DNA from 2 places in the Peribacillus sp. NPDC097895 genome. Region 2 is predicted to be linked to the other one. Evidence: predicted binding sites of a transcription regulator. Region 2 holds the regulator's gene; the other holds the start of a gene.
The links. The regulator NrdR, encoded in region 2, represses ribonucleotide reductase genes. The targets are predictions, from matches to a motif close to AACACNATATATNGTGTT.
Positions count from the first base shown of each region.

Region 1 (16,747 bases), 350 kb from region 2:
TCTCGATCTTTTGTAAAAACTCGTCATTCCATTCAGAATTGAAGGATATATTGATTTTCATAGAAATAACTCCCTCTTAAATCATAAATTCCTTAATATAAGGTCAAAATCCGAACGTTTCATATATAAAGTAAGAAAAATATTTATCTCCAAAAGATATTGCAGAGATAAGTTTCTTAGGGTAGGATATAAGTATATTTAGAAAATTCCAATTTCCAAACGCTGAAAATGAATTATTTTATATCGATTTTTCAGTTTACGTGCCCTTAGTATGGGCAATAGGCTCCTGCTTTATCCATGATAACTGAAGGAGATCATTCAATTGGTTCCGGAAAGTTTTTGGAGTGTGGGGTCTTTAAATGCTTCCGATGCTTTACTAATGGTTGGGAGTGGTTCACTTGCTTTCATTGGTAGACATTTTATATGCGGGTGAAGATAAGGGGAGAGACTACGGATGTAGCGCCGAAGGAGCAAACTTAGCAGTGAATCTCTCAGGCAAAAGAACTCTTATTGGACGCAACTCTGGAGAGCGCCGCCCGTATTGGGATGGCCACCAAAGGGGAAAACCTATTATATAGGTAAACTTTCAGGTTTCAGGACAGAGAAAAAGCTCAAACGGGCTTTCTCTGTCCTTTTTTGTGCTTTTTTTACATCATGACTCAGGATTTCTGATGGGTATGACAAGAAGCTTTTTGAAGCCGATTTAATTATAAAAAATCCGAGGGGGGTCATTTTTTGACCAATTTAAAAAGAACACCACTATTTGAGGTTTATCGTGAATGCGGAGGGAAAACGATTGATTTTGGCGGCTGGGAACTTCCTGTCCAATTTTCGGGTATCAAGGATGAACATGAAGCCGTACGTACCAAAGCGGGTTTATTCGATGTTTCCCATATGGGGGAAGTGGATGTTAAGGGTCCTGGAAGCCTTTCTTTTTTACAGAAGATGATGACCAATGATGTATCAAAGCTGCAACAGGGTGGTGCCCAATATACGGCTATGTGTTATGAAAACGGAGGCACGGTAGATGATCTCATCGTTTATAAAAGGGCTGAGGATGATTACTTGCTAGTAGTCAATGCAGCGAATACAGAAAAAGATTTCAATTGGCTGCAAGCTAATCTTTCTGAAGATGTCCAAATTACGAATGTATCTAGTGACTATACACAGCTAGCACTTCAAGGACCATCTGCAGAGAAGATATTGCAAAAACTATCAGAAAATACTGCCTTAAGTGAAATTGGATTTTTCAAGTTCAAGGAAAATGTCATGATAAATGGTATCTCCACAATGGTATCCCGTACTGGATATACGGGTGAAGATGGTTTTGAGATATATAGCCGCAGTGAAAATGGCCCGGATCTTTGGAAGGCAATTCTTGATGCTGGCAAGGAAGAAGGGATACAGCCGATAGGTTTAGGTGCCCGTGATACCCTGCGTTTTGAAGCAAAACTGGCGCTTTATGGGCAGGAGCTTTCAGCGGACATCACCCCAATTGAGGCCGGGATTGGCTTTGCGGTTAAAGTGGATAAGGAACCTGACTTTTTCGGAAAAGCCGTTCTTGCTGAGCAAAAGGAGAACGGGGCTCCTCGCAAGCTTGTAGGAATTGAAATGATTGACCGTGGCATTCCTCGTCATGGTTATAAGGTTTACAGCGGAGACAAAGTCATTGGCGAGGTCACCACTGGTACCCAATCTCCAACATTGAAGAAAAATGTTGGATTGGTACTTATCGATAAAGAATTTTCGGTATTGGATGCCGAAGTCGAAGTGGAAATCCGTTCCAAACGATTGAAAGCCGTTATCATACAAACACCTTTTTATAAAAAACCACGTAAATAGAGGGGAATGGTCATTAGATGAAACATCGTTATTTACCCATGACAGAGCAAGATAAAAAAGAAATGCTGGAAGTGATAGGGGTACCTACTGTTGAAGACCTTTTCAATGATATCCCTGAAAGTGTTCGCTTTCAAAGAGAATATGACATCAAACAAGCTAAATCAGAGCCTGGACTAATGAAAGAATTATCGAAGCTTGCTGCCAAGAATGCGGATCTAAAAAACTATGCATCATTCCTTGGCGCGGGTGTGTATGACCATTATGCACCAGTCATCGTCGATCATGTTCTATCACGTTCTGAATTTTATACGGCTTATACACCCTATCAGCCTGAAATTTCACAGGGGGAGCTTCAGGCCATCTTTGAATATCAAACGATGATCTGTGAATTGACGGGAATGGATGTAGCCAATTCCTCCATGTATGACGGAGGAACGGCGCTAGCTGAAGCAGCCATGCTAGCTTCAGGCCATACACGCCGTAAAAAGATCCTCATTTCAGGAGCAGTACACCCTGAATCAAGGGAAGTTGTGAAGACCTATGCAAAAGGCCAACGCGTGGAAGTGATCGAAATTCCTTATAAAGACGGTGTGACGGATATGGCTGCTTTAAGGGAATTGGCCAATGAGGACGTTGCGGGAGTGATTGTGCAATATCCGAACTTTTTTGGACGCATCGAACCATTGAAAGAAATGGAAGAAATCATTCATGGCGTTAAGTCCATGTTTATCGTTTCCAGTAATCCGCTTGCACTAGGAGCCTTGACACCACCAGGTTCACTCGGCGCAGATATCGTAACGGGAGATGCCCAGCCATTCGGCATTCCAGCTGCTTTTGGTGGCCCCCATTGTGGATATTTTGCAGTCACGAATAAACTTGTTCGCAAAGTGCCGGGCCGTCTAGTCGGTCAAACGGTGGATGAAGATGGAAAAAGGGGATTTGTGCTGACGCTCCAAGCACGTGAACAGCATATTCGCCGTGATAAGGCCACGTCCAATATTTGCTCCAACCAAGCTTTGAATGCCTTGGCAGCTTCTGTTGCGATGACCGCGCTTGGGAAAAAGGGAGTCAAAGAAATGGCCGTGCAAAATATTCAAAAAGCACATTATGCAAAAAAAGCTATTAGGGAAAAAGGGATAGAACTGAAGTTCGATGGTCCATCGTTTAATGAATTTGTGATTAAACTTCCTTCTTCGTTTTCAGAAATCAATAAAAACCTATTTGAAAAAGGAATGATTGGCGGCTTTGATTTAGGGACCGTTTATCCAGAGCTGAAAGACCATATGCTTGTCGCAGTAACGGAACTTAGAACAAAAGAAGAAATTGATGCACTTGCGCAGGAATTGGGGGATCAACATGAATAATCAAGATCAATCACTCATTTTTGAAATCAGTACATCCGGCCGAATCGGATACAGTCTGCCAGAAATGGATGTGGCAACTATTCCGCTCGAAGAAATTCTTCCTGCCGACTACATCCGTAATGAAGAGGCAGAGCTTCCTGAGGTGTCTGAACTGGATATCATGCGCCATTATACGGCACTCTCCAAACGTAATCATGGGGTGGATTCGGGTTTTTATCCGCTTGGTTCATGCACGATGAAATATAATCCGAAAATAAATGAAAATGTGGCCCGTTTTAACGGTTTTGCCCACATCCATCCATATCAGGATCCGACTACTGTTCAGGGAGCTTTGGAGCTTTTGTTTGATTTGCAGGAACATTTAACGGAAATCACAGGGATGGATCAAGTGACGCTGCAGCCTGCAGCAGGTGCACATGGTGAATGGACAGGGCTAATGATGATTCGTGCTTTTCACGAGGCGAATGGCGATACAGGACGGACGAAAGTGATTGTACCTGATTCTGCACACGGTACGAATCCAGCTTCTGCCACTGTTGCCGGACTTGAAACGATAACAGTGAAATCCGATGAAAATGGATTAGTCGACCTTGATGATTTAAAGCGTGTGGTTGGATCGGATACGGCGGCATTGATGCTGACGAATCCAAATACGCTGGGATTGTTTGAAGAAAACATTTTGGAAATGGCACAACTTGTCCATGATGCTGGTGGGAAGCTTTATTATGACGGAGCCAATCTGAATGCAGTTCTATCGAAAGCCCGCCCGGGTGACATGGGCTTTGATGTGGTTCACTTAAATCTCCATAAAACGTTCACAGGCCCGCATGGCGGCGGCGGACCGGGTTCTGGTCCTGTTGGCGTAAAGTCGGATTTGATTCCCTTCTTGCCTAAACCGCAGGTGGTCAAACAAGATGAGCAATTTGTTCTGGATTATGATCGCCCGCAATCCATCGGCAGGGTAAAACCTTATTATGGAAATTTTGGAATAAATGTAAGGGCATATACGTATATTCGTTCAATGGGTCCTGATGGTCTTAAAGCCGTCACCGAGAATGCGGTCATCAATGCAAATTATATGATGCGAAGGTTAGAACCATTTTTTGACTTACCATATAATCGCCATTGTAAGCATGAATTCGTATTAAGCGGACGTCGCCAAAAGAAATTGGGCGTTAGGACTCTCGACATAGCCAAAAGGCTGCTTGATTTTGGTTATCATCCGCCAACCATTTACTTCCCGTTGAACGTGGAAGAAGGAATGATGATAGAACCGACTGAAACGGAGTCAAAAGAAACACTTGACGCGTTCGTCGATGCAATGATCCAGATAGCCAAAGAAGTGGAGGAAACTCCGGAAGTTGTTCAGGAAGCTCCACATACAACTGTTATAAAGCGGCTTGATGAAACTCTAGCAGCAAGAAAACCGGTTCTGCGTTATCAAGTCTAACCTGATAGCTAACATGAAAAAAATCCCTGCCTGCCGGCGGGATTTTTTCATGTTATGTATTTTGTGAAAGAATTCATCAAAGTCGATGAGCTAACTTTCATTTTTACATGAAGGCATTTTAATTTAAAAGAGCCCATGCAAAGATGGGGTCTTATTTCTTTGCTTTGATTTTCCCGGTCCACATTTTGAAACCGCCCTTTAGATGAAATAGTTCCCTGTAGCCCTTTTTGTATAGCATGGCTGCAGCTCTTCCGCTGATGATTTCGCTTTGAGCGTACAAGTATACAGGCTTGTCCGGCCTGATTTCGACCAAGCGGGTTTTCATTTGCGTCATAGGGATGTTTCTTGCGCCTAAGATATGACCATTATCAAAATCATTCGGTTCCCGCACATCGATTAGTTGCACTTTTCTGTAGTTAGCGATAAATTCGTCCTGTGTTAATGTTTTAACGATTTTACGCTGGCGGTACCAATTAAAAAGTGAATACACAATAACCGCTCCTACGACGATGAGCAGTGTATATAATAGTTCCAAACATAAAAACTCCCTTCTACCTTAACGAATACAGACAATACTTATTATATAATTGCTTTACTTAATAATCAAAAAGAATTTTCATCAAATTCTCTATCGACTTAATAGCACTTTCTTTTTTAGAGTGTTAAAGTCTGTTAAACTACTACATGTGAGTTTTTTTGGGGAATAACGGACTTATCGAAAAACAGTCTATTTGAAATGAGGGGTAAGGATGACAAAAGTAAAATGGGGATTTATAGATTCTGGGTATTGTTCACCGGCTTTTAATATGGCGCTGGACGAGGCCCTTTTAAATTGGCAAAGCAAAGGGGAAATTCCGCCAATCATACGCTTTTACGGTTGGGATCCAGCGACATTGTCGATTGGTTATTTTCAAAAGGCAGAAGCGGAAATTGATTTGGAAGAGGTCAAAAGGCAGGGCCTTGGTTTTGTTCGCAGGCCAACAGGAGGACGAGCAGTACTGCACGAACATGAATTGACTTATAGCGTAATCGTTCCAGAATCATATCCGGGAATGCCAACTACCGTTACTGAGGCATATCGGGTCATATCGGAAGGAATATTAATGGGGTTCAGGAACCTTGGATTGGATGCTTATTTTGCCGTGCCTCGAACCGAGCAGGAGAAAGCGGCTTTAAAAGCACCGAAATCATCCGTCTGCTTTGACGCTCCAAGCTGGTATGAATTGGTCGTTGAGGGTAGAAAGGTGGCTGGCAGTGCGCAAACCAGGCAAAAGGGAGTCATCCTTCAGCACGGGGCCATTTTACTTGATCTTGATGAGGAAAAGCTATTTAGCGTATTTAAATTCTCGAATGACAGGGTTAAAGAAAGAATGCAAAAAAACTTAAGGAACAAAGCTGTGGCGATAAATGACATTGCCGGTAGAAAGATTTCCATCCCGGAAGCGAAAGATGCTTTTGAAAAAGGTTTTGCCGATGGACTATCGATTGATTTAGAGCCATATGTCCTCACTGAACAGCAATTGTTGGAAGTGAAAGCCATTGCAGAAAGCAAATATGAAAGCGATGAATGGAATTTCATGAGATAGAAAAAGCAGAGTGATTAGAATGGAAAATAAAAAAGTTTTTTCAGATTTGTTTGACCAAATTAGCTATTCCTTGCAGGGATAAGCCCTAAAAGGGATGGGGAAAAAGCAAGGTCCAAATTAGTTGAAATCTGATGAAAAATTATTGTAAATCGACATTTTCCTCCCTTTTGCTAACTATATTAATTGATTTATCGTTTGACAAAATTAAAAGTTATTCAAAACAAACACAATATATAGTGGTTGAAATATTTAAAGTGACACTATATGTTGATTTTTGAGTTTCGCTATGATAAATTTAGGGTACTTGTTAAGCGAAACGGACATGTAAGGCTACATATAGATTTTTGCGGCGGCAAGAACGGATCTTGAAACATATAAAGGAGAGGGAATTATGTCGGTTGTAATAAAAGAAGCTTTAAAGGTTGATCTAGAAAGGTTGAATAAGGATATTTCTTTATTTCCCCAGGTGCACCCTGTAACGGCTGATATGAAAATGACGCATAAGGGAGTGTCCCGTCTAGTCATGCTTGACCGCTATTCTTTTAAGGATACTGAAAAAGTCACGCTCTCGGCAGGAGATTTCGTCGTGTTGACGATTAAGGAAGATCCGAAATTCCCGGCACGGGGTCTCGGTCACATCGTTGAAATAGATTGGGAAACGAAAAAAGCCAAGGTATTGGTGGATGATGAATTCCGTGGTGTATTGGATAATCCGGAAGAAGTGAAGACGGGGATTATAAACCGCCCGTTGGATATTATCGAAAAGCCGCTTGAAATATACTATGAACAAATTGCGAAACGTAATGCAACGGGTTTGGCTTCAGTTGAAACCACGGAAGAAAAAAGAACGGAATGGTTCAATAAATTCTATGAAGAATTAAAGAACCTTAATTTTGTCCCGGCAGGACGCGTATTATATGGGGCAGGTTCCAATACGGATGTTACTTATTTCAACTGCTATGTGATGCCATTCGTACCGGATTCACGTGAAGGGATTTCCGAACATAGAAAACAAGTGATGGAAATCATGAGCCGCGGCGGCGGAGTGGGTACGAACGGATCGACACTGCGTCCAAGAAACACGCTGGCAAAAGGGGTTAATGGAAAATCCTCGGGTTCAGTGTCATGGCTTGATGATATTGCGAAATTGACGCATCTTGTTGAACAGGGCGGAAGCAGACGCGGTGCGCAAATGATCATGCTTGCTGATTGGCATCCGGATATTGCAGAATTCATCATTTCAAAAATGCAAAATCCCCGAATCCTGCGTTACCTAGTGGAAAACACTAAAGATGAAGCCATCAAGAAATATGCGATGGATAAATTGAAGTTCACGCCGCATACCGAACAGGAATCTGCTATGTACCAAGGAATCATCAATTATAAAGAGATTCCCGGTCTAGGTGGATTTAGCGAGAAAATCATTAAGGATGCAGAGGAAAAGGTACGTACTGGCGGAACGTACAGTGTCCATAATTCAGATTTTCTTACAGGTGCCAACATCTCGATTTGCTTGACCAAGGAATTTATGGAAGCAGCAGAACAAGATGCAGAATATGAATTGCGTTTTCCTGATGTTGAAAGCTATAATGCCGAAGAAATGGCTACTTATAATGAAGAATGGCATAAAGTCGGTGATGTTCGTGAATGGGAGAAAATGGGTCACAAAGTTCGTGTTTACCGTAAAATCCGAGCTAAAGAGCTTTGGAACTTAATAAACATTTGTGCGACATACTCTGCAGAACCTGGTATTTTCTTTATCGATAATGCTAATGAAATGACTAACGCTAAAGCATATGGTCAACAGGTCGTAGCTACGAACCCATGTGGTGAACAGCCATTGGCTCCATATTCAGTATGTAACCTTGCTGCTGTCAATTTAGCGGAAATGGCTGATAAAGACAACAAAACGGTTGATTTCGAAAAGCTTAAAGTTACCGTTGAAGTCGGTGTGCGTATGCAGGACAATGTCATTGACGCAACTCCTTACTTCTTGGATGAAAACAAAAAACAGGCTCTCGGCGAGCGCCGGGTTGGACTTGGTGTAATGGGTCTGCATGACCTGTTAATTTACTGTGAAACGGAATACGGATCTGAAGAAGGAAATATCCTGGTTGACAAGGTGTTTGAAACGATTGCGACTACAGCTTACAGGGCTTCCGTGGAACTTGCTAAAGAAAAAGGCAGTTTCCCGTTCCTGATCGGGTCAACGGATAAAGAAACCGATGAGCTTAGAACACGCTTCACACAAACAGGGTTTATGGAAAAAATGCCGGAAGATATCAGGGAAAGTGTTGCTGCACACGGAATCCGCAACTCTCATTTATTGACTGTTGCTCCTACAGGAAGCACAGGAACGATGGTTGGGGTATCAACAGGACTTGAGCCATATTTCTCCTTCACGTATTTCCGTAGCGGACGACTTGGTAAATTCATTGAAGTTAAGGCTGACATTGTACAGGAATATTTGGACCGTCACCCAGAAGCGGATACAGAAGAGCTTCCAAAATGGTTCATTTCCGCAATGGAATTAGCTCCTGAAGCACATGCTGATGTTCAGTGCATCATTCAACGCTGGATTGACAGCTCGATCAGTAAAACGGTCAATGCTCCTAAAGGATATACTGTTGAACAAGTTGAAAAAGTATATGAACGTCTATATAAGGGCGGAGCAAAAGGTGGTACGGTGTATGTGGATGGCAGCCGTGACAGTCAGGTTCTTACGCTCAAAGCGGAAGAAAACCAAATGGACGAGCAGCTTGAAATGGACGAATTGAATGATGTGGAAGTTAAGAAAAAAGTCGTATTGGTCGATACGATAAATGAACTGCGTTCGACGAATGTTACAATTGGGTCGGAAGTAGGCAACACTTGTCCAGTCTGCCGTAAAGGTGAAGTACAGGAAATGGGCGGATGCAACACTTGCACGAATTGTGGAGCACAATTAAAATGCGGGCTGTAAACTGAAAGAACGAAGGTCGTTAAGTGCGCTGGAAAGTTAATCTTAACGGGGTTTTATAAAAAATCAAAAGTTCAAGCAAGACAAAAAGTATAGATAAAGAAGAGAGGACCGAATCCAAGGATTCGGTCCTCTCTTTGCATTATTCAACCATTTTCATTTTGCTGGGCTATTTCCTTTTCGGCTAGGTATTGGTTCCCATCTTTCAATACGGAAAATTTATCGACAGAGTCTCCAGGGATATTCCTGGGATTTGGATATTTATTATCTGTTTGGACAGTCATCACTTGTTTTCCTATTCCATTTGTCAAGAATTCTTGTTTATTAGCCATTTTGCAACTCCTTCATTTGATTTTACCAATTAAAAACAATCATGAGGATAACAGAATAAAGAAAAACTATCCTTATTAATTAGATTGTCTAGTTTGATTGAAAATATGACAAATCCACAAAAGAATGGAGAAGGTAATGAAGCCATTTATCCCACAGTTAGTATATATCGAGCCTAGGGCACTGGATTACCCACTTGGCCGGGAATTGAAAAAGAAATTCGAGGATATGAATATTGAAATCCGTGAGACCACATCACATAATCAAATTAGGGATCTTCCTGGAGAAAATGATTTACAAAAATATCGTGTCGCCAAGTCGACGCTTGTGGTCGGGATCAGAAAAACATTGAAATTCGATTCATCCAAGCCCTCTGCTGAATATGCCATCCCGCTTGCTACTGGTTGTATGGGGCATTGTCACTATTGTTATTTACAGACAACACTCGGATCGAAACCATATATTAGGACATATGTGAATCTTGATGAGATTTTCGAGGCAGCCGAAAAATATATTAATGAGAGAAAGCCTGAAATTACCCGTTTTGAAGCAGCCTGTACATCCGATATCGTTGGAATTGACCATTTGACACATTCATTAAAAAGAGCAATCGAATATTTTGGGAAAAGTGAATATGGAGTTCTCAGGTTCGTAACGAAATTTCATCATGTTGATCACCTTTTGGATGCAAAGCATAATGGAAAAACAAGATTTCGGTTCAGTATAAATTCACGTTACGTGATAAAGAATTTCGAGCCCGGCACTTCGAGCTTTGAGGAAAGAATGGAAGCTGCGCGCAAAGTGGCAGGCGCCGGATATCCCTTAGGTTTTATCGTAGCTCCAATTTATCGTCATGAAGAATGGAAGGAAGGCTACCATGAATTATTCGAACGGTTAAGTGATGCATTAAAAGGGGTGGATATTCCGGATTTGACTTTTGAACTAATCCAGCATCGGTTCACTGGTCCAGCAAAAAAAGTGATTCAAAAAAACTACCCGAAAACAAAATTGGAACTGGATGAAACGAAGCGTAAATATAAATGGGGCAGATATGGAATTGGTAAATATGTTTATCAAACCGAAGAAGCCGCAGAACTGGAAACGACCATTCGAGGGTATATAGCGGAATTTTTCCCTAAAGCGGATATTCAGTATTTTACCTGATGAAGGGAATTTCTATATAAAACTGTCATAAATCGCTCTAATCCTGCTTAGAAATGTAAAGACCGGATTAGGGGAGGGCAGCTATGATTATTGACGGCGTTTTTTCCGGAGGCGGGATTAAAGCCTATGGTTTAGTGGGGGCCCTGCAGGAATTAGAGGAACAGGGTTTTGTATTCCATAGGACAGCGGGTACAAGTGCAGGATCCATCATTGCCGCTTTCGTAGCCGCTGGATACACGGGAAAAGAAATGGAAGAGCTTTTTTTTGATATAGATTTAAGCAGCTTGTTGGATAAAAGGCGTGGTCTTTTACCTATCCCGCTTGCCAAATGGCTCCTTGTATACTGGAAACTAGGCCTTTATAAAGGGGACGCTTTGGAAGCATGGATTGCCAGCAAGCTTTCCGAAAGGAATGTAGTTACTTTTAAGGATATCCGACCGAATTCCCTCCGTATCATAACCTCTGATATTACGAATGGTAAATTGGTGGTACTTCCTGATGATTTACCGAACTATGGAATTGATCCGATCACGTTTCCAGTCGCCAAGGCAGTAAGGATGAGTTGCAGCATTCCCTATTTCTTTGAGCCCGTAAAGCTTGATGTTGGGAAAAGCACATTCCTTTTCGTTGATGGCGGTGTATTAAGTAATTTTCCAATGTGGTTATTCAATTCAGATCATGTAAGAAAGGAACGGCCAGTCATTGGGCTGCGCCTTAGTGTCGATGAGATATGGAAACCTCACGAGGTTGATAATGCGCTTGAATTGTTCTCCGCTCTATTCAAGACGATGAAAGACGCCCATGATGCACGGTATATTTCCAAGAAACACGTACAGAATATTGTGTTTATCCCGATGAAAGGAATTTCAGCATTGGATTTCAATCTGAATGATGAAAAAAAGGGTGAATTGATGAATCGGGGCAGAGAGCGTACGAAAGAATTCCTAAAGTATTGGACATATTGAATAAAAAGAAAATCGGGCTCTTAAAAAGAAGCCCGATTTTTCTTTTTATTCTTTTTCCCTTCGATGACAGTTAAGTGACTATCGCTTTTCCTTCTTACTTTAAATTTTTTTGATGTTTTTGCTGCTGAGAAGCTAGCCACATTATCCTTTTTCGAAGTTCGGCTTTTTAGCCTTTTTTTCGATTGGCGGGCAGCCTTTCGGAATGCTTGCTGCTCTTTTTTTACTGGTTTCCCCTTTGTTAATCCGGTATAAATCATATAAATAATCCCTGCGACAATGGCTATTATGAGAATGTTTCTAAAAAAGCCAATCGGGTCATTAAATAGTCGGCTCATTAGTCCGAGGACTCCGAGGGCGATGATTCCGTATATCATGAAAGATATGAAACGTTTCAACAAAGACACCTCCTTAAGAGCATCATAAGCATTTTTTGCTTATTTTAAACATTCTTCAAGTGAAATTTTTGAAAAAAACGAAGATCTTTCCTTTAGGTAGTATATGCTTTTTCATAAACAGAATGTGTATGATGTTTTACACAATTACATCCGATTCCAAACCTTTTTCGGTATTTTTTTCCATCCTTAACAATTCGGTGAAGGATGCCAATGCGACTTCGACTTGATCGTCGGAAGGAGCTTTGGTTGTCAATAACTGAAGCCAAAGGCCAGGATAGCCAAGGTAACGCAGAACAGGTGTATCTCTTACTTTGTTGGTCAACTGCAATACCTCGAAGGCTATGCCAAGAACCACGGGGATAAGCAAAACACGATCCACGACACGGAGCCATAATGGATCGGTCGGAACAAGCAAGTAGACGAACATCCCTACAATGACAGTAAATAAAATAAAGCTGCTGCCACAGCGATAATGAAGGCGTGAACTTGCCTGCACATTTGCTACGGTCAATTCTTTTCCGCTTTCAAAGCAATTGATCACCTTATGCTCAGCTCCGTGATATTGAAAGACCCGCTTGATCAAAGGCGTCATGGATACGACGTAAATGTATACGAGCAATAATATCAATTTGAACAAGCTTTCCATTAAAACCTGGGCCATATGGCCATTGAAAATGGGCCTTGTCAATTCGGCAAGAAAGACAGGAATCAAAGTGAAAAGCAACTTCCCAAATAGGAAGGAGAGAACACCGATTACGGCAACTCCCAGCCATACGCTTAATTTAGATGATTCCTTTGTTTCTTTTTTCTCTTCTTCCTGCTTTTCCCCGTTTTCTTGTTCATACTGTTCAGTGGAAAAGTTTAAATGTTTCGAACCGGTAGCACTCGACTGAATCAGTGCTACGATTCCCCGTATAAACGGGACTTTTTTCAAGCGGTTTACAGCAGGTTTCGATTCACGCGGTAAATGATAATAGACAATCGTTGAATCTTTGCGGCGGACCGCAGTGACTGTGTGATGCTTGCCGCCGAACATGACGCCTTCCACAACAGCCTGCCCTCCATAAACGGGTTTTTGGACCTCAGACATTTCTACACCAACCTAATAGTTATTCACGTAGCTCTCTCATGGGTGCTAACATGTTTATTATCAAGTATCACAAGAGCTAATGACGCGCTTCAAAATGAATCGCGCTTTTATCCTTGCAAGTACTTTATGAATGTTGAATCACAGGAAGGTAGCATTATCCTGTGTACATTATAAACTTCAACAGAGGATGGATATTTTCCTCTGAAAAAAGCAGATTATTTATGATTTAATCATACAGAATAAATCATAAAACCTCTAGTGATTCTCCTTCTTAAGAATAAAAAAAAATAGTTCTATTTAACAGAGGGCATACTATGTAGCGGAGGTGTTTGATATGTCTTCTAATGAAAATGGACAAAATCAACTGGAAAATCAAAACGTGTTAATCTATGATGCACTAGCTATCGGTTTTGTTGGGGGGGCAGCTGCGAGTTTAGCCGGAATAATCGCGCATTATGTGAATTTTATGGAATTCAGCCCCAAATTCATACTTACTTCTTGGTCGAATATGACCTGGATTGATCACTGGCTTGGTACGGTCATGACCATACTTGTGTTTGGACTGATATCCGTAGGTATTGCTTTAATATACTATAGCCTCTTTAAAAGGATGAAGAGTATTTTTTCAGGTATTTTTTTTGGAGTGGTTTGCTGGCTTTTGCTGATATTTGTCTTAAAACCGATGTTCTCCGATTTGCCAACCGTTTCGAAAATGTCGTCAAATACAATTATAACCAGTATTTGCATTTTTATTTTATATGGTCTTTTTGTAGGATATTCTATATCATACGACCACCAGGAATATATACGTCAAAAAAGCAACAACGCCGAAAAGCAGTCGGAAAGCTGAATGCTTCTTGGTTGTAAAAAAGTAGTAAGACAATTTGTAATTATGATAGAATGTTCATGGAAAGCATTCTTTTAATTATGAGCAGGTGTTTAGTGATGATAAAAATCTTATTAATCAATGGTCCGAATTTAAATCGCTTAGGGAAGCGGGAACCTGCACATTATGGATCCTCGTCGCTTGCGGATTTGGAAGCTTTATTACAAAAGCAAGCTCAAGGGTTAAATGTGGAATTGACCTCTTTTCAATCCAATCATGAAGGAGCGATTATCGACAAGCTCCATTGGTCGGAAGATCATGGGTTTGACGGGATTATCATTAATCCTGGAGCTTTTACTCATTATAGCTACGCGATTCGTGATGCAATTGCCGGAATTGATGTTCCAGTTGTGGAAGTGCACATTTCGAACATCCATGCCCGTGAAAGCTTTCGGCATGAATCAGTGACCGCGCCGGTATCGGCGGGACAGATTGTCGGCTTGGGGATACACGGATATGAATTGGCGTTGCAGGCGATCACAAAGATTGCAAAGGGGGAGAAATTAAATGAATAAACTTACGCGTTTAAGAGCCTCAATGGAAAAGGTGGGCATTGATGGTTTTTTGATTACCAGTACATATAACCGCCGTTTCATGACCAATTTTACGGGAAGTGCAGGCGTTGTCCTGATCTCCCAAAAAGAAGCTAAATTCATCACTGATTTCAGATACGTGGAACAAGCGGGCAAGCAGGCGACGGACTATGAAATCGTACAACATAAGGGAACCATCATCGAAGAAGTCGGTAAACAGGCTAAAGAGATGAATATCGGCACGCTGGGCTTTGAGCAGGAACATTTGACTTTTGCGACATATAAGGCATACGAAACGGCCATTGAAGGCCAACTTAAGCCTGTGTCTGGAATTATTGAGAATTTACGCTTGATAAAGACTTCATCAGAGATTAAGATATTAAAGGAAGCGGCCGCTATTGCCGATGCTGCCTTTACACATATTCTGGATTTCATCCGCCCAGGGGTTACAGAACTGGATGTATCCAATGAACTTGAATTCTTTATGAGGAAACAAGGGGCAACTTCTTCTTCCTTTGATATTATTGTAGCCTCTGGTATAAGGTCCGCTCTTCCACATGGAGTGGCTACGGCTAAAATCATTGAAAAAGGCGATTTTGTCACATTGGATTACGGAGCATATTTTAACGGATATGTTTCAGATATAACTAGGACATTAGCAGTTGGCAAGCCGAGTGAAGAACTTATTAACATTTATGACATTGTTTTAGAAGCTCAACTGCGCGGAATGGCTGGGATCAAACCAGGGATGACGGGCAGGGAAGCGGATGCACTAACTCGTAATTTAATTGAAGAAAAGGGATTTGGGCAGTATTTTGGACATTCGACTGGACATGGAATCGGTCTTGAAGTCCATGAAGGTCCAGCATTGTCCTTAAGGTCCGATATCATTTTAGAACCAGGTATGGCCGTGACCGTTGAACCAGGCATTTACTTGCCGGGTGTTGGCGGAGTGCGGATTGAAGATGATACAATCGTTACAATTGAAGGTAACGAATCACTTACTCATTCAACGAAAGAGTTAATCATTCTGTAAACATGTACATGTAGGAGGACAATTTTATGATTTCTGTAAACGATTTTCGCACGGGTGTAACGATTGAAGTAGATAATGGAATTTGGCAGGTTATCGAGTTCCAACATGTTAAACCTGGTAAAGGTGCTGCATTTGTACGTTCTAAACTTCGTAATCTTCGTACAGGTTCAATCCAAGAGAAAACATTCCGTGCAGGTGAAAAAGTTGCGAAAGCACATATCGAAAACCGCAAAATGCAGTACCTTTATGCAAGCGGAGATAGCCATGTATTCATGGACAACGAAACATATGACCAAATCGAGCTACCAGCTTCAAGCATTGAACGTGAATTGAAATTCCTTAAAGAAAATATGGAAGTGCATATCATGACTTTCCAAGCCGAAACCCTTGGGGTCGAACTGCCAAACACAGTTGAACTTGAAGTGGCTGAAACTGAGCCGGGAATAAAAGGCGACACATCTTCAGGCGGAACGAAATCAGCCGTACTTGAGACGGGCCTTTCAGTTCAAGTTCCATTCTTCATCAACCAAGGTGACAAATTATTGATCAATACAAATGAAGGTTCATACGTATCACGCGCATAATTGGTAGAAGACCGAGATTAATATCTCGGTCTTTTTTTTGTTCTTTTTTGGTGATTGAAGTGATAAAAAATCAATAAAAGTCCAGTTTCTTTCTAAGCTTGTCATCATTACGATCGGATCTGCATATATTTTATTGCAAGTGGTGTATACAGGAGGATTGTCAAAATGGAAACGATTCTTTCTTTTTTACCGAAAAAATTATACGAGCAGCTCCGGGGTATGACACCGATGATGATCGAAAAAATGGAAGAGCTGCGGATTCGGGTTGGAAGACCGCTTGAGGTCATTGTAGGAGGGGAACCTTTCTTCTTTTCCTATCAAGTGAGCCAATCGGATGCAGATCAATTATTGAATCAAATAGGTCAATTTTCGTTATATACGCTTGAAGAAGAATTAAAGCGAGGATATATAACCATAGCGGGCGGACATCGTGTAGGTCTTGCCGGGAAGGTGATCCTTGAAAATGGGTCGGTCAAAGCAATCAGGGATATCTCCTCATTCAATATTCGGATTGCACGTGAAAAAATAGGGGCAGCAGAACCGCTCATTCCTTATTTATTCAA
Region 1 covers NZ_JBNNSH010000001.1:974,429-991,175, forward strand. The annotation lists gene ACQKMH_RS04645 (DEAD/DEAH box helicase) at 1-61, opposite strand, end outside; glycine riboswitch at 430-517, shown strand; glycine riboswitch at 521-604, shown strand; gene gcvT (glycine cleavage system aminomethyltransferase GcvT) at 736-1,842, shown strand; gene gcvPA (aminomethyl-transferring glycine dehydrogenase subunit GcvPA) at 1,860-3,206, shown strand; gene gcvPB (aminomethyl-transferring glycine dehydrogenase subunit GcvPB) at 3,199-4,656, shown strand; gene ACQKMH_RS04665 (rhodanese-like domain-containing protein) at 4,808-5,191, opposite strand; gene ACQKMH_RS04670 (lipoate--protein ligase family protein) at 5,406-6,242, shown strand; gene ACQKMH_RS04675 (vitamin B12-dependent ribonucleotide reductase) at 6,634-9,204, shown strand; gene ACQKMH_RS04680 (hypothetical protein) at 9,348-9,533, opposite strand; gene splB (spore photoproduct lyase) at 9,670-10,695, shown strand; gene ACQKMH_RS04690 (patatin-like phospholipase family protein) at 10,779-11,660, shown strand; gene ACQKMH_RS04695 (SA1362 family protein) at 11,681-12,055, opposite strand; gene ACQKMH_RS04700 (DUF1385 domain-containing protein) at 12,192-13,145, opposite strand; gene ACQKMH_RS04705 (YqhR family membrane protein) at 13,480-13,995, shown strand; gene aroQ (type II 3-dehydroquinate dehydratase) at 14,091-14,546, shown strand; gene ACQKMH_RS04715 (M24 family metallopeptidase) at 14,539-15,600, shown strand; gene efp (elongation factor P) at 15,627-16,184, shown strand; gene spoIIIAA (stage III sporulation protein AA) at 16,350-16,747, shown strand, end outside.
Region 1: the regulator NrdR is predicted to act here: its motif matches at 6,466-6,483, upstream of ACQKMH_RS04675 (vitamin B12-dependent ribonucleotide reductase).

Region 2 (16,747 bases):
GATGAACATAGATATTGTAATTGAAGCTACTGGAAAATTCAATGATCGTTCTAAAGCGGCTCTTCATTTAGAAGCAGGGGCAAAAAGGGTGATATTATCAGCACCGGGTAAAAATGAAGACGTTACCATTGTAATGGGCGTCAATCAGGAAGTGCTGGAAATTGACAAGCATTTTGTCATATCCAATGCATCATGTACAACTAACTGTCTTGGACCTGTTGCAAAAGTCCTTGATGAAAAATTCGGCATAAACAACGGTTTAATGACAACGATCCATTCTTATACAAATGATCAAAATAATATCGATAACCCGCACAAAGACTTAAGACGTGCCCGTGCCGCTGCGGAAAGCATCATTCCTACGACTACAGGAGCTGCAAAAGCCATCTCCTTGGTGTTGCCTCAATTAAAAGGCAAGCTTCACGGAATGGCGTTACGCGTACCGACACCTAACGTATCTTTAGTCGATCTTGTTGTGGATTTAAACCAGGATGTAACGATTGAAGAAGTGAACCAAGCGTTCATCGACGCTTCAGAAAATGAACTAAAAGGAATCATGGAATTCACGATGGAACCTTTAGTTTCCAGTGATTTCAAAACGAATCCTCACTCTGCCATCATCGATGGTTTAACGACGATGATGATTGGTGACAGAAAAGTGAAAGTCTTGGCTTGGTATGATAATGAGTGGGGTTACTCCAACCGGGTAGTGGACCTTGTGAAATTAGTTGCGTCCGAGTTGAAAAAAACTTCCGAAGTAGAGTTATCAGTAAAATAATGAATAAAAAACGAGCCTGCTAAGTTTTTTTTAGCGGGCTATTTTTAATTCAGTGATCATTTAATTCCTGGCTGCTTTAGGCGCTGAATAAACACGAAAACAGAATTAGTTCTACATTGGAACCTTCGCTATATCCCTATTACATATAAAGTTTATCTTTCTAAAAATTCAATTTGGAGTTGCAAAAAAAATTCAAACCATATATACTATGAATCGTGAACTTCTTCAAAAGCGGTTTGCATGATGGCTACTTAAAGGGTTAGGACCTCTTTGGACTAACTTTCCCCCGTGGTAGTTATCAGAACTTATTTTTAAATCATGGTAAGGGGGAAGCTTAATATGGAAACAGCTTACACTATGGAAACAATGGGTAGACATGTCATTTCTGAACTTTGGGGTTGTGACTTTGAAAAACTGAACAATATCGATTTGATTGAAAAGATTTTTGTTGATGCTGCTTTGAAATCAGGTGCAGAGGTACGCGAAGTTGCCTTTCACAAGTTTGCTCCACAAGGAGTTAGTGGGGTTGTCATCATTTCTGAATCACATTTAACGATTCACAGTTTTCCAGAACACGGCTATGCCAGCATTGATGTCTATACTTGCGGTAACTTGGATCCGAATATTGCAGCAGATTATATTGCAGATGCTTTGAATGCGCAAACTCGTGAAAACATGGAGTTGCCACGTGGATTAGGTCCTGTACAAATGAAAAAAGCCAATATAAGTGCCCTATAAAAAAACGTATACACAGAGATGCCATGGGTGCATCTCTTTTTTAATGCCATGAATCGGCAACCTGCTTAATATTAATGGTACGTGCCAAAAGAGCACAAGACTTTGATGACGGACTTCAAATGGTTGATCAAAAGTGCTTGCTGCTGGAAGTTACACTTTTTACTTGTACTGGCCGTTCCTTTTAATATAAGATTAAGATAGAAAAGTAATTCCTTGGGGAACATTTAGATAGGGGAGTCCTACATAAAATACGGAGCTGATAATGATGAAATGCCCATCATGTCAATATAATGGAACAAGAGTGCTCGATTCCAGGCCAGTCGATGAAAGTAAATCGATTCGACGACGCCGTGAATGTGAGGCATGTGGTTTTCGATTCACGACATTCGAAAAGGTGGAGGAAACACCGCTCATTGTAGTGAAAAAAGGCGGGACACGGGAAGAGTTCAGTCGTGATAAAATCCTGCGTGGCTTAATCAGGGCTTGTGAAAAACGTCCGGTTCCCTTGAAAGAACTAGAGCAAATTACCAGTTATGTAGAAAAAGAACTGCGCAACCAGGGCATAGCGGAAGTGAAAAGCGACAATGTCGGCGAAATGGTGATGGACAAGCTGGCAGAAGTCGATGAGGTTGCCTATGTTAGATTCGCATCCGTCTATCGTCAATTCAAAGATATTAATGTCTTTATCGATGAATTGAAAGATTTAATAAATAAAGAAAGAAAGTAGAGCTGAAGATTTACTTTGGCTCTTTTTTCACTACATCTTTTGAAAGGTTTGAATGGAGATGTCAATGCATTGGCAAGAATTGCTCCCAGCGGATTCATACATGGTCTCATCTGCGGGGCTGCTTCATGATTATGATCGGAAAATACTGACCCGACTATATCAACCTCTTATTGGACCTATCTGTATTAGTCTATACATGACGTTATGGAGTGAGTTGGAGGAAAACAGGCTATGGTCGGAAACCTCCTCACATTATCAATTAATGAATACCATCGGCCTTAAGCTAGGTGATATTTACGAAGCACGCCTTTTACTTGAGGGAATCGGTTTGTTGAATGTATACAAGAAATCGAAAAATGATACGAAGGAATTTATCTATGAGTTGAACCCGCCGTTGTCCCCCCAGCAGTTTTTCACGGATGGAATGCTGAATATCTACTTATACAAAAAGATTGGTAAAGCACAATTCAACCGGTTAAAGAGATTCTTTTGTGATGATCATATTGAACCGGATCAATATGAGAGTGTGACTAAATCTTTTGTGGAGGTATTTTCCTCAGATCATTTGGACTCATTATATGTAACGGATGAAGCAAAAAATGAATGGAAACCGATGCCAAAACAGCAATTCATTGAGCGGACGGATGGAGTCGAGCCATCGGGATTTGACAGCTTATTTGATTTTGAACTTTTATTTGCCGGGATGAAATCCTCAATCGTACCGAAAAAGGCCTTTACACCGAAAATAAAAAGTACGATTGCCAAACTTGCCTTTTTATATGGCATTGATCCGCTTGAAATGCAAAAACTAGTAATGGATGCCGTTTCATTGGATGATGAGATCGATGAGGAGAACCTCAGAAAGGCAGCAAGGGATTGGTATCAAATCGAAAGGCAGGCCGATATGCCCTCCCTTGTCAATCGTGTGCAGCCGATTCGTGAACGGACACAAAAAGAAGAACCGAAAACGCAGGAACAAGAGCTGATCCGTCATTTGGAGACGATTTCTCCACGGGAGCGGCTGATGCAATTGTCAGGCGGTGCAGAACCATCAAGCGGTGATTTGAAAGTGGTGGAAGGCGTGATGATCAATCAAAAGCTGAATCCAGGTGTCGTCAATGTCTTAATTGAATATGTCATGCTCAAAACGGATATGAAATTCACGAAGGGCTATGTGGAAAAGCTGGCAGGCCATTGGGCACGGCTGAAGGTTTCCACCGTCATCGAAGCGATGGAACTAGCTAAAAATGAACACAGGAAATATCAAGACTGGGCTCAAGGAAGCAGGAATGTTGCAAAGGGCGGCCGAAAAAAGGCGATTCGGGAAGAAGTGGTTCCGGAGTGGCTTGAGAAAAAGGAAGAAGAACAACAGGAGCAGAATGCGGATCAGCCTGAATTGAATGCCCAGAAACGTGAGCTCGAGGAGAAATGGAAGCAGTGGAAAGCAGGAGGTGAAATGAACGATGGAAAAGATTAATAGATCCCTTAATAAATTGGCTAATACAAACCAATTTCAAGAGCGTTATGAAAAGCTAAAACAGGAGATTTTTGAGGACGAACAGGTGCGGTTGTTTTTAAATGCCAACAGTTCGACTGTCACGAAGGAAATGATCGATAAAAACTTAGGAAAACTTTATGAATTCACTTCACAAAGCAATAAGTGTGATAAATGTCCAAGCCTGGATGGATGCATCAATATGATGCATGGTTATTATCCAAAATTGGTCGTTCAGGGGAAAGCCCTGAATCTGAATTATGAAATCTGTCCGCGGAAATTGGCAGAGGATGAAAAGCGGAAACGGGAAAAACTGATCCGCAGCCTATACGTGCCGAAGGATATTTTAAAGGCGACGATCGAGGATTTTTCACAAACGGATGATGAAAACAAACGCTTGGGTGTATTGAGTAAGGCGATGTCGTTCATCATGGAGTATGAGCCAGGCAAAAGGCAAAAAGGCTTATATATATATGGGAAGTTCGGAGTTGGAAAAACGTATTTATTAGGTGCTATTGCCAATGAACTTGCTGAAAGGCAAATTTCCTCTCTTATTGTCTACGTACCTGACTACCTAAGGGAACTTAAGGGATCGATAGGTGATAATACGGTCAATGAAAAAATTGAAATGGTGAAAACGGCACCTGTCCTCATGTTGGATGATATTGGGGCAGAGTCGATGACGAGCTGGGGGCGCGATGAGGTTTTTGGTCCGATTTTACAATTCAGGATGCTGGAAAACCTGCCGACGTTTTTCACTTCTAACTTTGACATGAATGGTCTGGAGAATCACCTTACTTTTTCGCAGCGTGGTGAAAAGGAAGAAGTGAAGGCTGCCAGGGTATTGGAAAGAATTCAATATTTAGCGGAGCCGGTCAAGCTGGATGGAGTGAACCGGAGAAGGTAAAAAAAAAGTGATCTCTTATATAGAGATCACTTTTTTCTTAATACAAGGCCCATCCTACTTCTAAACACGTCCGCATCCCCATATACATGAAAAAAGAAGCAAGGGGGAAGGGGGGATGTCGTAGTGCAAATTTTGTTTCAAAATGATTCTGAGGCTTTGAAATTACTGAATTTCGTTTCTGTCCATCCACTAGGGGCAGAATTTCGACCATACATTCAATTTCTTCCGCAACAAGGTATGCATATGGATATGACGAAGTCTTCAGGTGATAAATGGCTAATCCTGCTTCGTGATGCCTTTCATTCATTCTTATTGGAAGAAAAGACGCTTCCTATTCTTGAACAAATAATAGTCGGTAAATTTTTCTATAGAGAACGGGAAGAAATTGAAGCCATCCTTGAGATTGCTTCATCAATCATTGAAGGGGAAAGGGCCAAGAATGAGGAGAAGACATTCAGTACGGAGAAACGCTCGATTGAGGTCGGCCTTCAAAGCATTTTGGAGGGACAGGTATCTTTTTCATTCGATTCTTTTACGACCTTCCGTTTAAAGTCATTCCAGCATTCCTTGGAAAAGTATGTTGTTAAGGCCATCGATGAATATAAGTTGGAGCAGGACTATCAAAATTTCATAGCTACTCTCCGTGATTGTCTTCATGGGCAGGAGTCGAAATTAAGGAAGCTTCACCTTGTCAACTGCGACGGTTTTCAATTCTATGATCAGGAATACAGCAAACTTGACCGACCAAAAATTAATAGTTTGATCGATAGGAGGCTTCTTGCCAAAAGTTCACTTTTTCTCGATACAGTGATACTTGCCCCGCTGCTATCGATTGCTCCTGAAAACTTGTGTATCTATACAGACGACAAGGAAGAGGGACTGATTCAAACCATCTCAAGAATTTTCGAAGAGCGGGCAACCGTCCTGCCGCTTTCGTCATTCTCAAAGTCATTCGAATGAACTTTTTTGGAAAAGAGAAAATTAACCTTGATTTTCACCGTATAACAAATTATAATTTCCTACATACTATTAAAAAACAAAAAGTTATGATGAGGACAAGGGTATTCTAGTTGCCGTTTATCAGAGAGGGGAGCCATCAGGCTGAAAGCTTCCTATTCGCATGGAGCACTTACCACCTTTAAACTTCGGCTCGGAAAGCAATCAATTTGCGAATATGAGCTGACGGGAAGCTGCCGTTACCAAGTTACAAGTGCCATTTTGCCGTGAAAAGCAAGATGGAACGAGGGTGGAACCGCGGGTTAATGACATTTATGACTAAGCTCGTCCCTGTTTTTATACAGGGGCGGGCTTTTTGTGTTGTAATGGAATCGGATACCTGTAAGAATATTTTTTATCAATAAGAGGGAGTGGAATTGAATGTCTGAATTACTGAAAATATCTTTTCCTGACGGAGCGGTTAAGGAGTTTGCTAAAGGCACAACAACTGAAGACATCGCTGCATCCATCAGTCCTGGTTTAAGAAAAAAATCCATTGCCGGAAAATTCAATGGTGAACTATATGATTTGAAACGCCCGATTGAAGAAGACGGTTCTATAGAAATCGTTACACAGGATGCTGCGGATGCACTTGAAGTGTTACGTCACAGTACAGCCCACTTAATGGCACAAGCCATCAAACGCTTGTACAAAAACGCAAAATTCGGTGTTGGTCCAGTCATCGAAGGCGGTTTTTACTACGATATAGACCTAGAGGAATCATTGACTCCCGAAGACCTTCCATTGATTGAAAAGGAAATGAAGAAAATCGTCAACGAAAACTTGGAAATTGCCCGCATTGAAGTCAGTCGTGATGAAGCCATATCTCGTTTTAAAGAAATAGGCGACGAGTATAAACTCGAGTTGATCGATGCGATTCCTGCCGATCAGCAAGTAACGCTTTATGAGCAAGGCGAATTCTTTGACCTTTGTCGTGGCATTCACGTTCCATCAACTGGGAAAATCAAAGAATTCAAGCTTTTGAGCATCGCAGGTGCATATTGGAGAGGCGATAGCAAAAACAAAATGCTTCAGCGTATCTACGGAACGGCTTTCTATAAAAAAGAAGATTTAGCCGAACACCTGCGTTTCCTAGAAGAAGCCAAGGAACGTGACCACCGTAAAATCGGTAAAGAATTGAACTTGTTCATGAGCGCACAAAAAGTGGGTCAAGGGTTGCCGATGTGGTTACCAAAAGGCGCGACCATTCGCCGGACTATCGAACGGTATATCGTTGATAAGGAAGAACGTCTGGGCTATGACCATGTCTACACACCTGTGATGGGAAGCGTGGACCTTTATAAAACATCCGGACACTGGGATCACTACCAGGACGACATGTTCCCAGTCATGGAAATGGAAAACGAACAGCTTGTATTGCGTCCGATGAACTGTCCGCATCACATGATGGTATATAAAAACAGTATCCACAGCTACCGCGAGCTGCCGATCCGGATTGCCGAACTTGGCTTGATGCACCGCTATGAAATGTCAGGTGCCCTGTCCGGCCTTCAGCGTGTACGTGGGATGACATTGAATGATGCTCACATATTCGTTCGTCCAGATCAAATTAAAGAAGAGTTTAAGCGTGTTGTGAACTTGGTTCTGGAAGTATATAAAGATTTCGATATTAATGATTATTCATTCCGTCTGTCTTATCGTGATCCGCAAGATACTGAAAAATATTTCGATGATGATGCCATGTGGGAAAAAGCACAAAGCATGTTAAAAGAAGCAATGGATGAGCTTGGTCTGGATTATTTTGAAGCAGAAGGTGAAGCTGCATTCTACGGTCCAAAGCTTGACGTTCAAGTGCGTACGGCTTTAGGCAAAGACGAAACGCTTTCCACTGTTCAGCTTGATTTCTTGCTTCCTGAACGCTTTGATCTTAATTATGTTGGTGAAGACGGCAAGCAACACCGTCCGGTTGTCATCCACCGCGGAGTCGTTTCCACAATGGAACGTTTCGTCGCATACTTGATCGAAGAATACAAGGGGGCATTCCCGACGTGGCTTGCACCTATCCAAGCACAAGTGATCCCTGTCTCACCGGGAGTACACTTGGATTATGCGAAAGAAGTGCAAGAAAAGCTTAAAGCGCAAGGCATTCGCGTCGATTTGGATACACGTGACGAGAAAATTGGTTATAAAATCCGTGAAGCGCAAATGCAAAAAATTCCATACATGCTGGTTGTTGGTGACAATGAAGTTAACGAAGGCAGTGTGAACGTACGTAAATATGGTGAACAAAAATCGGAAACGATCGCTTTTGAAGATTTTGTTTCAGCGATTAAAGCGGAAGTAAGCCGCTAATAGCAAAAGAGGGGCACATATCGTTGTGTCCCTCTTTTAATTAAGACATGATAAAATGAAATCAACATGTGAATGAATGTACAACAATGAAAAGGAGGGTCAGCATGAAGAAGAAGTTTTCTTATCTATTCGGGCCAACATTCCTTGCCATCCTCATCTTATTGCTAATGGATGAGTATCGACAATATGCGATTGTCCCGGTCCTGTTTTTTTGGATAGTCCTTTTTTCTTGGGATACCATTGAGAAAAAGAAAAAGGCCAAAGACAATTCTTAACAATGGAGAATTGCTTCAATATGGCGAAGGGGGGGATGGGGAGAAGTGGAAATTCGTAAGGCTTCAAAGCAAGATGCAAGTAAATTGGCAGCTCTATTCAATCATGTTTAAGACTCCGGGTTTATGCTGTTCAACCTGGGGAAAGAAAAGAGACGGGAAACAAATGGAGCAAATCGAAAAAAATCCCCCTTCCGTTTTCCTCGTTGCTACTAGCGGCCATGAGTTGAAGGGTTACCTAATCTTATTGGGCAATCAAATGAGCCGAATGAGGCATTCAGCCAAAATCGTCATCGGCATCAATGAACAGGACAGAGGAAAGGGCATCGGTACGAAGTTATTTCAGAAAATGGAGAAGCGTGCACGGACAAACGAGATACGGCGCCTGGAATTGTCCGTGATTGCAAACAACGCCCCTGCGCTATCCTTATATCGAAAGATGGGCTTTGAACAAGAAGGAATAAAGCGGGAGTCTCTGTTTTTTGATGGGAAGTATCATGATGAATATTTTTTGTCAAAATTACTTTAAAAAAACGTATTGTCAAAATACAGAATGTCTGATAATATTAATTTTGTTGTGAAAAACGAATAAATTTAGCATTTGACAAGTCATCAGTGTTTATGATATATTTCTAAAGTGAATTGAATACGTGTTTGAGGAAAAGAAGAAGCACCCGCTTCTCACCTGGTTGACGCAAGCAATGCAGTTAACAGGTCATGATTTGATTATTTGGATCTTTCTGAATGAGTCTATCAGTGTGGGTGCAGCATGCATCCACACTTTTTTATTATGATTATATCCTGTAAGCGAGTTGTGAGCGTGACCGAATTGATTCAAATATTCGTATTCGCCAATATCTTTGGAGGTGGCTAACTATTAGTAAAGACGCGATGGTAAACGAGGGCATCCGAGCCCGTGAAGTTCGTCTTATTGACCAAAACGGAGAACAACTTGGAATTAAAACGAAATTCGAAGCATTGGAAATTGCCGCTCGTGTAAATCTTGATCTAGTTTTAGTTGCTGCAAATGCAAAGCCTCCGGTAGCCCGGATCATGGACTACGGAAAACACCGCTTCGAGCAGCAAAAGAAAGACAAGGAAGCACGTAAAAATCAAAAAGTCATCAGTCTGAAAGAGGTTCGTTTGAGCCCGACGATTGAAGAACATGATTTCAATACGAAGCTTCGCAACGGTATTAAATTCCTTGAAAAAGGCGATAAAGTAAAAGCTTCTATCCGATTCAAAGGACGTGCCATTACGCATAAGGAAATTGGTCAACGTGTACTCGTTCGTTTTTCTGAAGCATGTAAAGAAGTGGCTACAATCGAGCAACACCCAAAAATGGACGGGCGCAGCATGTTCATTATCTTAGCACCGAAAAACGAAAAGTAATTGTAAAGTAATTTGTAATGAGGAGGAATACCTTATGCCTAAAATGAAAACTCACCGCGGATCTGCTAAACGTTTCAAAAAGACTGGATCCGGCAAACTTAAGCGTTCGAACGCTTACACAAGCCATTTATTTGCTAACAAATCTACTAAGCAAAAGCGTAAGCTTCGCAAAGCTAGCCTTGTAAGCAAAGGTGACTTCAAACGTATTCGTCATATGTTAGACAACATTAAATAAGTTCGATTTATCGAGTTAAATAGGAGGGAAATAACATGCCACGTGTAAAAGGCGGTACTGTTACTCGCAAACGTCGTAAAAAGGTAATAAAATTAGCTAAAGGTTACTATGGCGCGAAACATATTCTTTTCAAAGTAGCTAACCAACAAGTAATGAAGTCAGGAAACTATGCTTTCCGTGACCGTCGTCAGAAAAAACGTGATTTCCGCAAACTTTGGATCACTCGTATCAACGCTGCAGCACGCATCAACGGTCTTTCTTATAGCCGTTTAATGCATGGTCTAAAGCTTGCTGGTATCGAAGTGAACCGCAAAATGCTTGCAGATCTTGCTGTTGCTGACGAACAAGCTTTTGCTCAATTAGCAACTGCTGCTAAACAACAATTAGACAAATAAGTCTGACTGATATCAGCCACTCTCTTTTCAAGAGGGTGGCTTTTTACATATTTAAAGGAGGGTATGAGGATGCAAGGTGTATGGATCGTTGTTGCTTATATGATCTTCACAAACATCATCGGGTTTGCCATAATGGGGGCCGACAAAAGGAAGGCGCGGAATCGGGAGTACCGGATCAGTGAAAAGACACTTTGGTTTTGGGCAGTCATAGGCGGAGGGACAGGGGCCTTTTTAGGGATGAAACATTTCCGCCATAAGACGAAACATGCCGCTTTTAAGTGGGGGCTGCCTATATTGATGGTGATTCAATTAGGCTTATTCATCAAGATATTCATTCAATAGTCATATGAAGCCGGTATAATGTATATGCTTGTAGAAGCAGCAAAGAGTAGCTGGAGGGAGAGCATGAATGATAAACTGACACTTGTGATGAGCTACGTTCAATCCGGCAGCGTGTTTGCACCTTTGATTTTTATCACGTTTCATTTATTACGGCAATTTTTATTCATTCCTGTCATTGTGGTTTGCATGTCTGGCGGCATTTTATTCGGGGCAGCTTTTGGAACCATCTATTCGATAATCGGTTTGACCTTGTCCAGTATGGTCTTTTATTTCGTGATAGGCAAATTTCCAAAAACAAAGGATAAGTTACTGCGGCTTAAGAATAAGCTGTTTGGAAACCGAAAATTAAACAGCCGGCAAATTGCAGTCCTGAGGCTAATACCGTTCATCCACTTTTACCTATTATCGCTTTGCTTATTGGAATCCAATAAGGGATTGAAAAATTATTTTTATTTATCCTTCATGACTAATATCCCTGTAGCCTTCGTATACACGGTTTTTGGCCACTATATTGCAGATTTTAGTCCAACTCTGATTGTCATTATTTTATTATCATTAACCGTTTTGCTATATTTATTGAGAGAGAAGCAGACGGTCGTTCCGTGGAAGGAATTTTTTCGATCACATGATTAAATTAGGGCCTTGAGTTCATTTCTCTCAAGGCCCTTCATAATGTCCAATGTTTTTCATTCTTCCAAAAATTCCTTAACCGGGCTTTTCCAATCAATAACGGCATCTGGATATTGTTTTTTGATGGCTGCCTCGATTTTTAAAAAGTCATTTCGCTTCAAGCCTTTCAAGCCGGCCACTTTTTTAGGCCATATGAAGATGGAGATGACCTCGAAGGAGCGTTCCGTCGTCCCTAAATACTTTTCCCCTTCAAACATCACCCCATTGTACGTCAATAAAAAATTCTTGCGTATATTCGCTGTATCGTCCAGCAGAAAGAACTTTTTCTGTTCATGTGCCAGCTCTAATTTTCTTTTCGGATTTAATAGGTATTTGATGACCGTATATATTAAGAAGATGATGAGAGCCAAAATAATGAACCGGATGATCAATACCATGGAGCTACCTCCCTTAAACAGAGTGATTCCCTTCATTTACGTATGGGTTTTTAATAAGTTTCATTTATTTGATATAATTTAAGGAAGACGATAGAAAGTAGTGATGAAAAATGAACATAGTTAAATTGATGGACATGCAGGCGGCTTTAGATGAGCATATACAAACTAAGCATGATTTGGCTGCTGAAAACTTGATCGAAAGGAAGATACTTGCTCTTTTAGTGGAACTTGGGGAGCTTGCTAATGAAACGAGATGTTTTAAATTTTGGAGCCTTAAAGGCCCTTCGGAGAAAGAAACGATTTTGGCTGAATACGTGGATGGGATACATTTCATTTTGTCACTAGGGATTGAACGGGGATTTGTTCCAGAAGTCCCTGCCGCCCTCAAAAGTAATCAGGTGGATTTGACGGCTCAATTTACTGCTATTTACGGGTACATCAGTGAGTTTCGCACACAATTGACAGAGTCATCATTTCAAAAGGTTTTTACTGAGTATTTACATTTAGGTGAGTTGCTAGGATTTTCTGCAGAGGATGTGGAAAAAGCATACGTAAGTAAAAATGAAGTGAACTACGAACGGCAAAAGCAAGGCTACTGATTGTTTATATAACCTTTATTTTGTATAATTATCCTTGTAATGTAAGTAAAAGGGAGGAAATCGCATGGCTCAATTAGATGAAACGTTAAGGATGCTTCGTGACTTAACGGATGCAAAAGGCATTGCAGGAAATGAAAGTGAAGTTAGAAAAGTGATGACTGAATACATAACACCTTTCGCGGATGAAATATCGACAGATGGCTTGGGAAGTTTGATTGCCATGAAAAAGGGTGATGCGAGCGGTCCGAAAATCGTCGTTACTGGGCATATGGACGAAGTCGGTTTCATGATCACGCAAATTGATGATAAAGGATTTCTGCGTTTTCAGCCGGTAGGAGGCTGGTGGTCACAGGTGATGCTTGCCCAACGCGTGACGATCGTTACAAGTAAAGGGGATGTAACAGGCATTATCGGTTCCAAGCCGCCACATATCCTGTCAGCCGATGCGAGGAAAAAGCCGATTGATATTAAGGATATGTTTATTGATATTGGTGCGACAAGCAAAGAAGAAGTGAAAGAATGGGGCGTCAAGCCAGGAGATATGGTTGTGCCATATTTCGAATTTACGGTTATGAATAATGAAAAGATGCTGCTTGCCAAAGCCTGGGATAATCGAATTGGCTGTGCAATCGCCATTGATGTGCTTAAACAGTTGAAAGATAGCGACCATCCTAATGTCGTTTATGGAATCGGCGCGGTGCAAGAAGAAGTGGGGCTGCGTGGGTCTAAAACATCGACATTCAAAATTCAGCCGGATATTGGTTTTGCCGTCGATGTTGGCATAGCTGGTGATACACCAGGGGTAACCGATAAAGAAGCGATGAGTAAAATGGGTGAGGGTCCGCAAATCGTAATATATGATGCATCGATGGTAGCGCATAAGGGCTTACGGGATTTCGTTACCGACACGGCTGATGAAATGAACATTCCTTATCAATATGAATCGATTCCAGGTGGTGGGACGGATGCCGGATCCATCCATTTAACGGCAAATGGAGTACCTGCACTCGCAATCACGATTGCTACCCGTTACATTCATTCACATGCCGCAATGCTTCACCGGGATGATTATGAGAATGCTGTAAAGCTCATTGTCGAAGTGATCAAACGTCTTGACCGTGATGCCGTTGATCGTATCATTTACGAATAATGCCGTGAAAGATATAAATGGGGAGGCCCCAAAAAGGGTCCTCTCCATTTTCTATTCTTTCTATTTACTTATCTTCGACGACTATATAAACCGCTTGTATGGGTCCGTGGACGCCAACGACAAGATCCATTTCGATATCGGCGGAATTGCTTGGTCCTGTTATGAAATTAATGCAGGAAGGAACCAGTTCACCTCGAGTGACTTTTGAACGAATGGCCGCTGCAGCCTGGGTCATTCGCGGAACGATGGTGCTTTTTGGGATGATGGAAACATGGCAGGAGGGAAGGAAGCTGATGGAACGGCCATGATCCTTGCTGCTGAACAAGACGACGGTCGCTGATTCTGCCAGTGTCATTTCACTGAATGTGATTCCGATGTTAGCACTTTCAGCTTTCTCGATATTTTTTTTCCCTGCTTGATGATCCCATATATGGACACCTTTTTCCTTTAAGGTATGCTCCAAGTCATAGTCAGAAAATCGATCGTCCTTCGGGATGATCAATGGTCCATTTCCAAGCTCCTCGATCACCTGTTTTAAACACTGCATCACTTGCTTGGAGTCGGTGAGGTGAAACTGTGTATGTACCCGTTTGCATTGCTCCTGCAATTCCTCGACAAGATCATTTTGTGTCGCATGTTTCAAAACCTCTTTTTGGGGGGCGTGCTTCCATACTGGAACGGAAATACCTTCCGTTATCGGAGCTCTTCCCAGGTTTTGTGCAATTTTATTTAAAAACGTCCCTTCATTATGGATGGTTCCATTCATGATGGTTTCCCTCCTTTTTCACGATTTTTGAACCAGTCCCGAAAGCTTTCTTTGCCTGGAGCAGGGAACTCGCGGCTTTCGGTCCACGTTTTGAGTGGTCCCGGTCCTTTTGAGATGATATCCCCCGTTTGAAAAGGAGACATCGCTGATGGGACCATTTTGGAACCGAACTTATAAAGCATGGGAGAGGCTGCACCGATTCCGAAGGCCTTCATGGCGATCTTTTCTGATAATGGAGCCATTTTTTCCTTTTCGACGATTACCTCACGATGCTTTCTTAATAAATCGTGCAGAGGGATTTTTACCGGACAGGCATCTGTACAGGCTGCACAAAGAGTCGAGGCATATGGCAGCTCCTTGAAATCATCATATCCTCCGAGCAAGGGAGAAAGCACGGCACCGATGGGACCCGGATAAATAGAACCGTATGAATGGCCGCCAACCTGGCGATAGACCGGGCATACATTAATACAGGCAGCACAGCGAATGCATTGAAGGACGGATTGAAACTCGGTTCCTAAAATGGAGGAACGTCCATTATCTACGATCACAAGGTGGAATTCCTCAGGTCCATCGACATCGCCTTCATCACGTGGACCGGTAAGTGCAGTGATGTAGCTGGTCAATCTTTGACCGACAGCGCTTCTGGTCAATAAACTGACTAGGACCTCGAATTCATCGAAAGTAGGGACAAGCCGTTCCATTCCCATTACGGTAATTTGCGTTTTTGGAAGGGCTGTGACCAAATCGGCGTTTCCTTCGTTCGTGACCAAACCGATCGAGCCCGTTTCCGCAATCGCAAAATTACAGCCGGTAATGCCTACATCGGCGCTTAAGAAATCTTTACGGAGAATGCCCCGGACATGGGCGGTAAGCTCTTCCGGCTTTTCGGTTTGCGTATATGCAAGCTTCTCTTTAAAGACATCCCTTATTTGTTCTTTATTTTTATGGAGAGCAGGTGCGACGATATGGGAAGGGGGATCATGATCATCCACTTGTAATATGTATTCACCAAGGTCGGTTTCAACAACATCAAGGCCAACAGCCTCCAGGGTTGCATTCAAATTGATTTCTTCCGTGACCATCGATTTGGATTTCACGACCTTTTTAGCTTTCTTTTTGACAATGACATCCTTGATGTATCCGCTTGCTTCTTCAGCCGTTTCAGCGAAAAAGACATGACCACCCCTTTTCGAAACGTTTTCTGCAAGCTGGTGCAAATAAAAATCAAGGTTGCTAAGGACATGCTGACGGATTTCCTGCCCAAGGGAACGCCAATCTTCCCAGCTTCCCAATTCATCAACGGCTGTCAGACGCCGGCCGTGTAATCGTTCTTGGGCACTCGATACGGCCAAGCGCATAAAATCATTTTGTATTCCTTCATCCACCCGGTCTTTAAACTTGGCAGAGCTTGTTTTCATAGCCATAATTTTTCCCTCCTCGCATTTCTTAAATACTATTCAGGACTTCCGCAATATGAAGCACCTTCACCGGCTGCCCCTTCCTTTGGATACGTCCGCCGATATTCATCAAGCACCCCGCATCCCCGCCAATTAAAAAATCGGCTCCGGTATCTTCAATATTGCAAACTTTCTCCTCCACCATTTGTCCGGATATATCACCCATCTTAACTGAAAACGTTCCACCGAACCCACAGCAGTTTTGAGCATCTGGAAGAGGTGTCATTTCCAGGCCTTTAACATGACTTAACAAAATGGCAGGGGCTTCTTTCACTTTAAGCAGCCGTGTCATATGGCACGAAGTATGATAAGTTGCCTTCCCCTTAAGCGTTGCTCCGACGTCGGTTACTTTTAAGACATCCACGATGAATTGGGTCAATTCATAGGTTTTTTCCGCTAATGTGGCGGCCTTCTTTTCCCATTCGGCATCGCCTTTGAATAGGACCGGGTATTCTTTGAACATCGCTGCACAGGAACCGGAAGGAGTTACGATGTATTCAGCATGCGCAAACGTATTAATCATCTTTTTCATAGCTACCTTCGAATCTTTCGTATACCCGCTATTATATGCCGGCTGTCCACAGCATATCTGGGATTCCGGGAAATCAATCTCGCAGCCTAATCTTTCGAGTAGCTCCACTGTTGCCTTCCCGACATTGGATTGAAATAAATCAACTAAACATGTTGCAAAGAGAGTCACTTTCAATCTGAACTCCTCCTTTTTTTATTTAAGTTAACAGGTCATCTGATGACTAAAAAATGGAAAAAGGAAATGGTTAATATACCAATTTCCAAGAATTTTAAATGAAGAAATCGTTTTCAAAATAATATATCAATTTTATCTTTGTTTGTATAGAGTTTTTTGAAAATTAAAGAAAGATCAACTATTCTATTGCTGATTTTTTTGGATGACCCTATCCAGTGCTTCTTCTACACTTTGAAGGTGAAAGAGCATGGCATTGCGGGCTCTAGCTTCATCTTGTTCCACTATCGCATCATATATCAGGACATGCTGCTGGTAAAGCTGTTTAAGCGTCATTTCTTCAGAATATAGCGCAACCCGTCTTATATCACCCATCTTTTCCGTCATTAATTCAGAGACGTGGTTCATCAAT
Region 2 covers NZ_JBNNSH010000001.1:620,874-637,620, forward strand. The annotation lists gene ACQKMH_RS02890 (glyceraldehyde-3-phosphate dehydrogenase) at 1-778, shown strand, start outside; gene speD (adenosylmethionine decarboxylase) at 1,136-1,516, shown strand; gene nrdR (transcriptional regulator NrdR) at 1,782-2,243, shown strand; gene ACQKMH_RS02905 (replication initiation and membrane attachment family protein) at 2,308-3,720, shown strand; gene dnaI (primosomal protein DnaI) at 3,707-4,645, shown strand; gene ytxC (sporulation protein YtxC) at 4,769-5,605, shown strand; gene thrS (threonine--tRNA ligase) at 6,023-7,954, shown strand; gene ACQKMH_RS02925 (hypothetical protein) at 8,059-8,229, shown strand; gene ACQKMH_RS02930 (N-acetyltransferase family protein) at 8,333-8,755, shown strand; ribosomal protein L20 leader region at 8,883-9,019, shown strand; gene infC (translation initiation factor IF-3) at 9,118-9,618, shown strand; gene rpmI (50S ribosomal protein L35) at 9,653-9,853, shown strand; gene rplT (50S ribosomal protein L20) at 9,889-10,248, shown strand; gene ACQKMH_RS02950 (DUF1294 domain-containing protein) at 10,318-10,590, shown strand; gene ACQKMH_RS02955 (TVP38/TMEM64 family protein) at 10,654-11,223, shown strand; gene ACQKMH_RS02960 (sigma-w pathway protein ysdB) at 11,277-11,657, opposite strand; gene ACQKMH_RS02965 (dUTP diphosphatase) at 11,768-12,256, shown strand; gene ACQKMH_RS02970 (M42 family metallopeptidase) at 12,321-13,406, shown strand; gene ACQKMH_RS02975 (LutC/YkgG family protein) at 13,471-14,175, opposite strand; gene ACQKMH_RS02980 (LutB/LldF family L-lactate oxidation iron-sulfur protein) at 14,169-15,599, opposite strand; gene ACQKMH_RS02985 ((Fe-S)-binding protein) at 15,622-16,338, opposite strand; gene ACQKMH_RS02990 (FadR/GntR family transcriptional regulator) at 16,522-16,747, opposite strand, start outside.